2 regions of the Hymenobacter baengnokdamensis genome follow, and region 1 is predicted to be linked to the other one. Evidence: riboswitches for the same ligand, from Rfam matches in the RefSeq annotation. Region 1 holds a riboswitch; the other holds the start of a gene.

Region 1 (5,495 bases):
ACGCGCGGTAGTCGGGCAGCTCCTCGGTCTGGGGCCGGATGACGTACTGCACCTGAAAGCGCGGTTCGTGGGGGTTGGCATCGGCTTCGGCCGGCACGCGCTCCAGGTGGTCGAGCAGGCTCGGGCCGGTGTACCAGGGCAGGTGTCGGGAAGGCCGCACCACGTTGTCGCCCTGCAAGGCGCTGAGCGGAATGGCTACCACTTCGGGCAAATGCAGGCGCCCGGCAATGAGCTGGTAGTCGGCCACAATCTGCCGAAAAACCCTTTCCTCGTAGCCCACCAGGTCCATCTTGTTCACGGCCAGCACAAAGTGCCGGATGCCTACCAGCGAAGCCAGCAGCGTGTGGCGGCGCGTTTGCTCAATAACGCCCTGGCGGGCATCTACCAGCACAATGGCCAGGTCGGCGTTGCTGGCCCCGGTCACCATGTTGCGGGTGTACTGCACGTGGCCCGGCGCGTCGGTGATGATAAACTTGCGGCGCGGCGTAGTGAAGTACTTGTGCGCCACGTCAATCGTGATGCCTTGCTCGCGCTCGGCCTTGAGGCCGTCGGTGAGCAGGGCCAGGTCGACGTCGCCGCTGCCGGCGCGGCGCTTTTCGAGCGTCGCTAGCACGTCGAGCGAAACCGAGTCGCTGTCGTAGAGCAGGCGGCCGATGAGCGTGCTCTTGCCATCATCGACGCTGCCGCAGGTGATAAAGCGAAGAATATCCATTTTGGTAATGCGCTGAATGTGAAAGATGTGAAAGTGTGAAAATGGGTATTTGAGAAAGTTGAAAAACGAAGCCGGTGCCGGGGAAAGACCCATGGCTTACTTGGTCATATCTTTCACATTCCCACATTCCTCACATTTAATTTTAAAAATACCCGTTGCGCTTGCGGTCCTCCATACCTGTTTCCGAGAGGTTGTCATCGAGGCGCGTGGCGCCGCGCTCGCTCACTTTGGCCAGCAGCAGGTCCTGAATAATGTCGTCGATGGTGACCGCGTCGCTTTCCACGGCGGCGGTGCAGGTCGAGTCGCCCACGGTGCGGAAGCGTACGCGCCGGCTCACTATCTCGTCGGTATCGTCGAGGTTGAGGTGCTCGCTCAGGCCGAGCAGCTGGCCGCTGGGCAGCACCACGCACTCGCGCTCGTGCGAGAAGTAAATGGCTGGCAGACTGATGTTTTCGCGCTGGATGTAGTTCCAAACGTCCAGCTCGGTCCAGTTGGAAATAGGGAATACGCGCACGTTTTCGCCCTTCTGGATGCGCCCGTTGTAGATGTTCCACAGCTCGGGGCGCTGGCGGCGCGGGTCCCACTGTCCAAACTCGTCGCGCACCGAGAAAATCCGCTCCTTGGCGCGGGCCTTTTCCTCGTCGCGCCGCGCCCCGCCGATGCAGGCATCAAACCCGAACTCTTCGATAACATCTAATAAAGTATATGTTTGCAAGGCGTTGCGGCTGGGGTATTTACCGCCCGGCTCCCGCAGGCCGCGCTCCCGAATGGTGTCTGCTACCTTGCGCACCAGCAGCTTTTCGCCCAGGGTGGCCGCCAGCTCATCCCGAAAATCGAGGATTTCCGGAAAGTTGTGGCCCGTGTCGATGTGCACCAGCGGAAACGGGAACTTGCCGGGCCGAAAAGCCTTTTCGGCCAGCCGTGTGAGGGCAATCGAGTCTTTGCCCCCCGAAAAAAGCAGCGCGGGCCGCTCAAACTGGCCGGCTACTTCGCGCAGAATATGAATAGCTTCGGCTTCGAGCCTGTCTAGGTAATCCATTGATAAATAATGTTTTATTTGCCGTTTGACTTTGCCGTTTGACTTTGCCGTTATGGCAAGCGTAGGGCTGTAACGACAGCTGGTTGGCGTGCTAAAGGGGCGCTAGCCAGGTAGGCGCTCCACTACCGGGTCGAGGCCCTGGTGCCCGAGCGTATGGTGCAGGCCGCACTCCTTGGCGTCGGCGTTTTCCCACCACCAGCGGCCGGCCCGGAAGTCTTCGCCCGGCGCAATGGCGCGGGTGCAGGGCGCGCAGCCAATGCTCACAAAGCCCTGCTGGTGCAGCGGATTAACCGGAATGCCGTGGGCCTGCGCAAAGCTCCAGGCCTGCTCCCAGGTCCAGTCGAACAGCGGGTGTACTTTCAGGAGCTGGTGGCCGGCGTCCCACTCGGCGCGGTGCATATGCTGGCGGTTGGCCGACTGCTCGGCGCGGATGCCCGTTATCCACACCTGCTGGCCGGCCAGAGCGCGGGCCAGCGGCTCCACCTTGCGAATGTGGCAGCATTCCTGACGGTTTGCGATGCTTTCGTAGAAGCTGTTGGGCCCTTTCCGGGTCAGCATCTTTTCGAGGCTAGCGGCCTGTGACGCAACTACTTCAATGGGCTGGCCGTAGCGCTGCAGGGTCTTGTTCCAGGTAGAGTAGGTTTCCTGAAAGTTGCGGCCGGTATCGAGGGTAAATACCCGGATGGGCAACTCGTGCTCGAAAATAAAGTGGCTGATTAGCTGGTCTTCCAGGCCAAAAGACGTCGAAAACGACACCCGGCCGGGAAAGTGGTCGGCCAGCAGGGCCAGCGTTTCGGGTACCGAGTGCTCGGGCAGGTACCGGCGCAGGTCATCGACCCGGGCCTGGAGAATAGCATCCATAAAGTAAAAGGGGAGGGGATTTTCGCGATGGAAATCGCAGAAAAAAACGAGGCCGGCACAACGGGGCGCTCCGGCCAGGCATAGCAAGGCCCGGGAGTGCGTTAATGACCCGAATGGTGAGATAGCCGGCCGGCTGTGGCCACGCTAAGTGGCCTTAACAGCTCCGCATAGCCCGCATCGGCATTCCGGCGGGGCGGCACATACAACAACACCCATGCTGTAAAGCAGCAAGTGAGGTGGTCGTAGAGGGGAAGTTGTTAGAGCAGCACACGGCAACTTGTTTTTATATCGTCAGCGCTTAGCTGCGCTGACCTTCGGTTGGCACCGTTTGGGAATGCCCAATGGTTGCCGGCGGTTCGTCGAGCCTATCTCTCCACGCCTCTGTATAAAAACAATCCTTCTGGCAAGAGGAATTGATGGCGCAAAGGTATAATAGGAATTTTGAAAATTCCAAACGAACAAAAATAAATAGCTAATTACTTGACACTCAACGGGCGGCTCCTCGTTAGAGAAGCCGCCCGTTGAGTGTCAAGTAATATAAGCCCGGAGATGGCCAATTGGTTTAGCGACAGCAGCGCGCTACCCGGCCCGCGCTGCTAAAACCCGCCTTTGTCGAGGTTCAGGTCTTCTTTGGGCGCGGCCCCCATAAACGGATAAGGATATTCGGTGGGCGGGTTGAAGGTTTCTTTGATGGCCCGGGGCGACACCCAGCGCTGCAGGTTGAGCAGCGAGCCGGCCTTGTCGTTGGTACCCGAGGCCCGGGCCCCGCCGAAGGGCTGCTGACCGACCACGGCGCCGGTCGGCTTGTCGTTGATGTAGAAGTTGCCGGCCGCGTTCACCAGCTTCTTGGTAGCCAGGTCGATAGCGTAGCGGTCTTGCGAGAAGACGGCCCCGGTAAGCGCGTAGGGCGAGGTGCTGTCTACTACGTCGAGGGTTTGCTCAAACTGGTCCGCGTCGTACACGTGCACCGTCACGACGGGGCCAAACAGCTCGTCGCACATCGTCACGTACTTGGGGTCTTTGGCCAGGATAACGGTCGGCTCCACGAAGTAGCCTTTCGACTTGTCGTAGCCGCCGCCGGCAATTATCTCAGCCTCGGTGCTGGCTTTGGCGCCGTCGATATACTTAGCCAGCTTGTCGAAGCTGGCTTCGGTGATAACGGCGTTGATGAAGTTGGTAAAATCCTCCACATCCCCCATTTTCATCGAAGCCAAATCCTGCTTCACGTAGCCCAGAATCTCGTCAGCGAGGTTGGAAGGCAGGTATACCCGCGAGGCGGCCGAGCACTTCTGGCCCTGGTACTCAAACGCGCCGCGCGTGATGGCCGTGGCCACGGCTTTGGCATGGGCCGAGGGGTGGGCCAGGATAAAGTCCTTGCCGCCGGTTTCACCCACTATGCGGGGATAAGATTTATAGAGGTGAATGTTCTGCCCGATTTCCTGCCAGATAGTCTGGAATACCTTGGTCGAGCCCGTGAAGTGAATACCGGCAAAGTCGCGGTGCTTAAAAATAACGTCGCCGGCTACCGGGCCATCCACGTAAATGAGGTTGATGACGCCGGCCGGCACGCCGGCTTCCTGAAATAACTCCATCAGCACCTGGGCCGAGTAGATTTGCGGGTAAGCGGGCTTCCACACCACCACGTTGCCCATCAGGGCCGCCGAGGCGGGCAGGTTGGCGGCAATGGAGGTGAAGTTGAACGGGGTGAGGGCAAACACGAAGCCTTCGAGCGGGCGGTGCTCGAGGCGGTTCCACATGCCGGGCGACGACTCGGGCTGCTGGCGGTAGATTTCCTGGGCAAAATAAACGTTAAAGCGCAGGAAGTCAATCAGCTCGCAGGCCGCGTCAATTTCGGCCTGGAATGCGTTTTTACTCTGGCCCAGCATGGTAGCCGCGTTGATACGGGCCCGGTAGGGGCCGGCCAGCAGCTCGGCGGCCTTCAGAAAAACGGCGGCGCGCTCTTCCCAGGGCAGGCTGGCCCAGGCGTGACGGGCGGCCAGGGCAGCATTGATGGCCTGGGTTACGTGGCTGGCATCGCCCTCATGAAAGTGGGCCAGTACGTGCCGGTGGTCGTGGGGCGGCGCCAGGGGCAGGGTGCGGCCGGTGCGCACCTCCTGGCCCCCGATGTGCATCGGAATGTCGCGCTCCACCTGCTTGATGCGCTTTAGCTCTTTGACCAGCTCGATGCGCTCGGGCGAGCCAGGGGCGTAGCCTTTAACAGGCTCGTTGATGGGGGTAGGAACTCGGAAAAAGGCGTTGGACATAAGCAGTAGGGGCGGGGGTAAGGCTGGTGAGAAGCAGACCGCAAAGGTAACAGCTACTGCCGGAGCCATGCGGCAGGCCACCTGGGCCGCACTATAAAAGCCACCCAACTGCTTTGACAGCAGCTGAATGGCTTTTATATTAAAAAAAGACTATGTAATAAATGCTGGCCTGCTTTAGCGGGCGCGGCGGGCGCGCAGGCGCTTGAGGCCATAGGCCACGCCCGAGGCCAGCAGCAGTGAAGCGCCGCCATCGAGGGGCACGGCGGTGGGGTCCTGAGGGGCCGGGCCACCCGAGCCGGGGGCCTGGGCCTTAGCGAGAAGCGTGACCAGAATAAAGGCTGAAGCCAGGTAGTAGCGCATAAGGAGAAAGTGAAAAGCTGGATACATTAAACCAAAGAATCCTGGTGGGCAACCGACGCTTGCCGGCCGCCCACCAGGCCGTGGAGTTATTCTACCACGAGTTTCTTCACTACCACGCCAGCACTGGTGCTTAGGCGTAGCATATAGATGCCGGTAGGCAGTTCCGTCAGGTCGAGCTGATGGGGAGCAGCACCCTGAGCGGGCAGCACTACCGTGCGCGCTTCGCGGCCTACGGCGTCGAGCAGCGTGGCCGTTACGG
Region 2 (5,495 bases), 540 kb from region 1:
ACAAATACCCCCGCCTGGTTGAAAAGTTGAATACCCATGGCCAGGAATTGCGCCCCGAATAGCGTTTTGCCGCAGCCCGAGCTACCCGAAATAAGCGTGGTGCGGCCGTAGGGCAGGCCACCGGCCGAAATGTGGTCGAAGGCCGTGATGCCGGTCAGAAGTTTTTTGATGCTCATAAAACGGCCGCGATGCTGCGGAAAAGGATAAATAGACCTGCGCCCGAACTGGGGAAGCCTTGTAAACACCCAAGCGAACGAGGGCAGCAGCTAGCCGCAGCTGGTAGTCAGCTGCAAACCCAGCCGCCACACTACCTGACTTTTAACTGCCTGAGAGCAGAATGGAATACCGGGCCGTATCACGGCGAGAAAACCCCGACTAAATACCAGTAGCAGCTATGCTGGCGCTCTGGCAAAAAACATGCCCCCTCTTACCTTAACCTACTATAAATCAGGTTATTTTTTTAGAAACCGAGGGGCTTGCCTGACTGTCATGCCATTACGGGCGCTTCGAAATTTTATTTTTCGAAATTACCCGCTGCAGATTTGACTTAAAGCGCGCATCATCGACCAGGCTCTTAGCCCGGTGCTTAGTTGCCCGGCCTTGCACGCGGGCCCGCCACAAACGCCAGGAAGCCGGCTTCAGCTCCCGGCGCATTAGCCGGATTACTTCCCCTTCGCCGAGGCCAAACTGCGCGGCTATTGCCTCAAAAGGCGTGCGGTCTTCCCACGCCATCTCAATAATGCGGTCGATATGCGGCGCTGTCAGCGGCATTTTTATAGGTAGCAAAAAAGCCGCTCCGGTAAGTTACCGAAGCGGCTTCTTTATAAGCGCGGGAGGCCGAAAAGTGTTTACGGAATAGCGGCCGGCTACTCGTTGTGGGCGGCTTGCCGGCGCAATTTGCTATGCTTGCGGCCGTAGCCGTAGTAGATGGCCAATCCAATTGCCAGCCACACAATTAGTCGCAGCCAGGTTTCCCAGGGTAATGACACCATCATGAGCACGCAGGTGGCGATGCCCAGAAGGGGCACCAGCGGCACCCACGGCGTGCGGAAGCTGCGCGGGGCATCGGGGTTGGTGCGGCGCATGATGATGACGCCCAGGCACACCATTACGAAGGCCAGCAGCGTGCCGATACTCGTCATCTCACCCACCACTGAGATAGGAACAAAGCCCGCAAACAAGCTGATAAACAAGCCTAAGAGCAGACTTGAATGCATGGGCGTGCGAAACGTGGGATGCACCCGCGAGAAGACGGGCGGCAGCAGCCCATCTTTCGACATGGAGAAAAATACCCGCGACTGCCCCAGCAAATCAACCAGAATTACCGACGTGTAGCCCACCAGAATGGCCAGAATCACGGCTGAAGTCAGCCAGGCGTAGGGGGTTTTGTCGATGGCGATGGCCACGGGCGCGGCGCTGTTTTTAAATTCGGTGTAATTGGCCAGGCCCGTGAGTACGTGTCCGAACAGCACAAACAGGACGGTACACACCAGCAGCGAGCCGATAATGCCGATGGGCATATTGCGCTGCGGATTTTTCGTTTCCTGCGCCATGGTGGCTACGATGTCGAACCCAATGAACACGAAGAAGATAACCCCGGCCCCGCGCAAGATGCCGCTCAGACCAAACTCGCCAAACTTGCCGGTGTTGGCCGGGATGTAGGGATGGTAGTTGGCGGGGTCAATGTATTTCCAGCCTAAAGCGATAAAAACCAGCACCACCGCCACCTTCAGCGCCACTACCAGCGCATTAAACCACGCCGAGCCCTTGGTGCCGCGCACCACGATAGCCGTGATAGCCAGCACGATAAACATGGCCGGAAAGTTGGCGTAGCCGTGCACCACCGAGCCGTTGGCCAGGGTAGCCGTTTCGAAGGGCGACAGCACCAGCTGGGCAGGCAGGTGCAGGCCGTATTTCCCCAGAAACTTGAGCAGGTATTGCGACCAGCTGATGGCGACCGTGGCGGCCCCCACCGAGTATTCGAGCACGAGGTCCCAGCCGATAATCCAGGCAAATAATTCGCCCATCGTGGCGTAGGAATAGGTGTAGGCCGAGCCCGCCACGGGCACCAGCGCGGCAAACTCGGCGTAGCACAGCGCCGAGAAGGCGCAGCCCACGGCCGCCACGATAAAGGAAAGCGTAACGGCCGGCCCCGCGTTGTTGGCCGCCGCAATGCCGGTGAGCGAAAACAGCCCCGCTCCGATAATAACCCCGATACCCAGGGCAATGAGGCTCACGCCGTTCAGACTGCGCTTCAGCGTACCCGTGCCCGATTCGGCGGCTTCCTGCCGCAGCAGCTCCAGAGATTTTTTCAGCATCATAACATAGCGCAAAATCTATATTTTGCGTTTAAACAGACCCGCCCGCCGCAACGCAGTCGCGCCCGGCCGGTCGTAGTCAACCCACTAAAAAGTTAAAACCGGCTTTTTGACAAGCTTACGCTTACACTACTCAACAACAACAACCGCCTGTGATGGGCCGGGCAGCGCACAGCGATACGCCAAAAGTTGAGCAGCAGGAACCAGAACGCAAAACAGAAAAGGCCACGGGCTTTTATAGGGGCGACCATAGTTTGGCCGCCGTTCGGTTGGCACCGTTCCGCCACGGGGCGGGGGTTGCCGGCGCGTCGCAGAGCCTATCTCTCAGCGCCTCGGTATAAAAACAAGCAGGGCCGTAAGCCAGACTTGACAGGGCAAAGGTAGCTACAAGTTTGGCTAATGCAGGTTCACATTGGCTGGCTCTAGGCCCGGCCGGCTGAGCCGCAGGGAGTCGAGGCCGTACCACCGGGCGGCGTCCTGGTTGTAGCGGGCGCGGGCATCCGGGCTGAGCGTTTCACCGATAATGAGCACATTCTGGGGATGAATGCCGCGTAACGGCTCCACGCTCACCTCGCGGGCACCGGCCTGCTTTGCCGCTTCGATAGCCGCCGTGCGCGCCGCTTGCTGGCGCTGCCAGGCGGGGGCATTTTCGAGTAATTCGCGCCAGGCCGCACGCTCGGTACCGCCGCCCGCCAGCAGCGCCGCATAGAGCAGCACCGGGAGCCGCAGGCGGCGCAGCAGCGGGCCAGGCCGGCGCGGCCCTTCGGCCGGCAGCGTGGCCCACCCTACCAACAGCCAGCTGGCCAACAAACTAAACCACAAAAAATTAAGCGTGCGAGCGGCCGGGTAGCCCCAGGCCGTGAAGCTCAGAAACAGCATTTGCAGCCCTAGCCCCCCGAGCACAAACAGCACGCCCTGACCTGCCGACAGCCGCAGGCCGGCGGGGCGCAGGTGCCGGTAGCGATATGCCGGTTGGGCCAGCAATACGGGCAGTACCAGCAGCGCCGTGAGTTGCCGGGGCTCGGTGAGGAAAAGCAGTGTTTGGGCCAGAGCCCGGCCGGCAACCTTGTAGAGCGGAATAGCCAGGCCGGGGTTTTCGTGCTGTAAGCGAATAGCATTGCCGGGGGCCAGCACCACTACCAGCGCGCCCGCCAGCGCCACGGCCGCCAGCCCCAGCCAGCGGCGAAGGGCCGGGTAGCTGGCGCGGCGGTAGCTAAGCCAGCAGCACCAGCCCAGAAACCAGGCCGCCAGCAGCAACGCCAGCTCGTTACTCCCTACCATGCCCAGCAGGGCCAGCGCGGCCACGGCGTACCAGGCGGCCCGCCCGGCGAAATGCGGCGCACGCCCTGCCTGCAGGGCCGCCACCGGAAACAGCATCGCCAGAATAACCGGCACCTGATACACTACGGCACTCGAAAACCAGTAGAATGCCCCGTATGGGCTGGGCATCACGTAGAGCTGCGCCAATACCAGCGCCCCCGACCAGCCGGCCGCCGCGCGCCAACTCAGGCGCTGCCGCGCCAACACCCGCAGCGCCAGGGCCTGCACCACAAGCGTAGCACCCAGCCAGCCCAAAGACAACCACTTAAACCCAGGCAGCCAGCCATACGCAAGCGGATTAAGCCGCGTGAGCAGCAGGGTGAAATAGCGGCCCGTGAAATGCATATACAGGTAGCGCTGGGCGGGCCACTGCCCCACGCGCCGCGCCAGCGCCGCGTAGTCGTAGTCGTCCCAATAAGGCTGGCTATACAGGCACAGCGCCACATAAGGCAGTAGTAATAAGGCCAGCAGCCCACCCAGCAGCCAGCGCCGCCAGGGCCACACGCGGCGCAGCAGCCGGCGCCAACTAGCAGCTTGAGGAGTCTGGGCAATAGACATTCTTTCAACGCAGGGCGTAAATCCGCTCGATTATTTCCACCACTTTCAGGCCTTCGAGCGCGTTGGTGGTGGCAAAGCTGCGCTTTTGCACGGTAGCGACCACGTTTTCAATCACCTGCACGTGGTTGGCCGCCGAGCCCTGGTACGGGCCATAGTCGTTGGATGGATTGGTCGGCGGCAGCGCGGGCATGGCGTACCCTTGCAAGTGGCAATAGTCAACTTTATCCATATACTGGCCGCCGATTCTCAGCGCCCCGCGCTCGGCTACCACCGTCAGGGAGCTTTCCAGATTGCGGTCCCACACGGCGGTGCTGTAGCTGAGCGTGCCGCTGCCGCCGCGCACAAGGTCGAAGGTGACCAGGCCGCTGTCCTCAAACTCGGTAATTCCCTGGTGCGTGAAGTCGCGGAAGCGGGCCGAAATGTTGGTAATATCACCAAACACCCAATAAAGCAAATCTACGAAGTGACTGAACTGCGTGAAAAGCGTGCCTCCATCGAGCGCCTGCGTGCCCTTCCAGCCGCCGGCCTGATAATAGCGGGCATCACGGTTCCAGAAGCAGTTGAGCTGCACCAGAAACACCTGACCCAGCCGGCCCTCTCCTACCACCTGCTTGAGCCAGGCGGCGGGCGGCGAGTAGCGGTTTTGCATCACCCCAAACACCAGGCGGCCGGTTTGCAAAGCCGTATGCACAATACTTTCGGCGTCCGTTTTATGGAGCGCAATGGGTTTTTCAACAACGACGTGCAGGCCGTGCCGGAGGGCGGCAATGGCTTGCGGGGCGTGCAGGCCATTGGGCGTAGCTACGGTGAGCACGTCGGCGGCGGGTCCGCTTTGCAGGTATTCTTGGAGTGAAGAGTAGAATGGTACGCCGGGGAATTCGGCCGCCAGACCGGCGCGCAAGTCCTCGCGCACGTCTATGAGGGCCGCTAGCACCGCTCCGTCATGGCGCGCTACTAAAGCTGCGTGCCGCCGGCCGATGTGGCCCACGCCGCAGATAACGAAGCGTACGGGAGATAGGTAGTCGCTCACAAGACTGAATCAAACATCAAAGAATGTATGCAGGCTGGCAATAATGTATTCCTGCTGATTCAGCGTCAGGCACGGATGCACGGGCAGCGACAAAGCCTGCCCGCATAAGTTCTCCGCCACCGGAAACTGACCCAGCTTATAGTACAAATAAGTATAAGCTGGCTGCTGATGCACCGGTAATGGGTAATAAACCGCACTAGCTATACTGCGCTGTTGCAGATGCACTTGCAGAGCGTCGCGGCGGTCGGCTCCAGTCATTTTAATCGTGT

What was found. A riboswitch is a leader RNA that binds a small molecule or an ion and turns the genes downstream of it on or off. The one in region 1 is predicted to bind S-adenosylmethionine.
Region 2: it holds a riboswitch for S-adenosylmethionine, as region 1 does, so the genes downstream of both, F6X24_RS15320 (amino acid permease) here and F6X24_RS17520 (phosphoadenylyl-sulfate reductase) in region 1, are expected to answer to the same signal.

Annotation. Positions count from the first base shown of each region.
Region 1 is NZ_CP044285.1:4,111,882-4,117,376, reverse strand. It holds gene F6X24_RS17530 (sulfate adenylyltransferase subunit 1) at 1-805, opposite strand, end outside; gene cysD (sulfate adenylyltransferase subunit CysD) at 855-1,751, opposite strand; gene F6X24_RS17520 (phosphoadenylyl-sulfate reductase) at 1,854-2,612, opposite strand; SAM riboswitch class I at 2,893-3,004, opposite strand; gene pruA (L-glutamate gamma-semialdehyde dehydrogenase) at 3,209-4,876, opposite strand; gene F6X24_RS17510 (PID-CTERM protein-sorting domain-containing protein) at 5,051-5,236, opposite strand; gene F6X24_RS17505 (Ig-like domain-containing protein) at 5,323-5,495, opposite strand, start outside.
Region 2 is NZ_CP044285.1:3,572,984-3,578,478, forward strand. It holds gene kaiC (circadian clock protein KaiC) at 1-176, opposite strand, end outside; gene F6X24_RS15315 (TIGR03643 family protein) at 496-771, opposite strand; gene F6X24_RS15320 (amino acid permease) at 867-2,318, opposite strand; SAM riboswitch class I at 2,551-2,662, opposite strand; gene F6X24_RS15325 (DUF6056 family protein) at 2,715-4,196, opposite strand; gene F6X24_RS15330 (Gfo/Idh/MocA family protein) at 4,201-5,226, opposite strand; gene F6X24_RS15335 (DegT/DnrJ/EryC1/StrS family aminotransferase) at 5,236-5,495, opposite strand, start outside.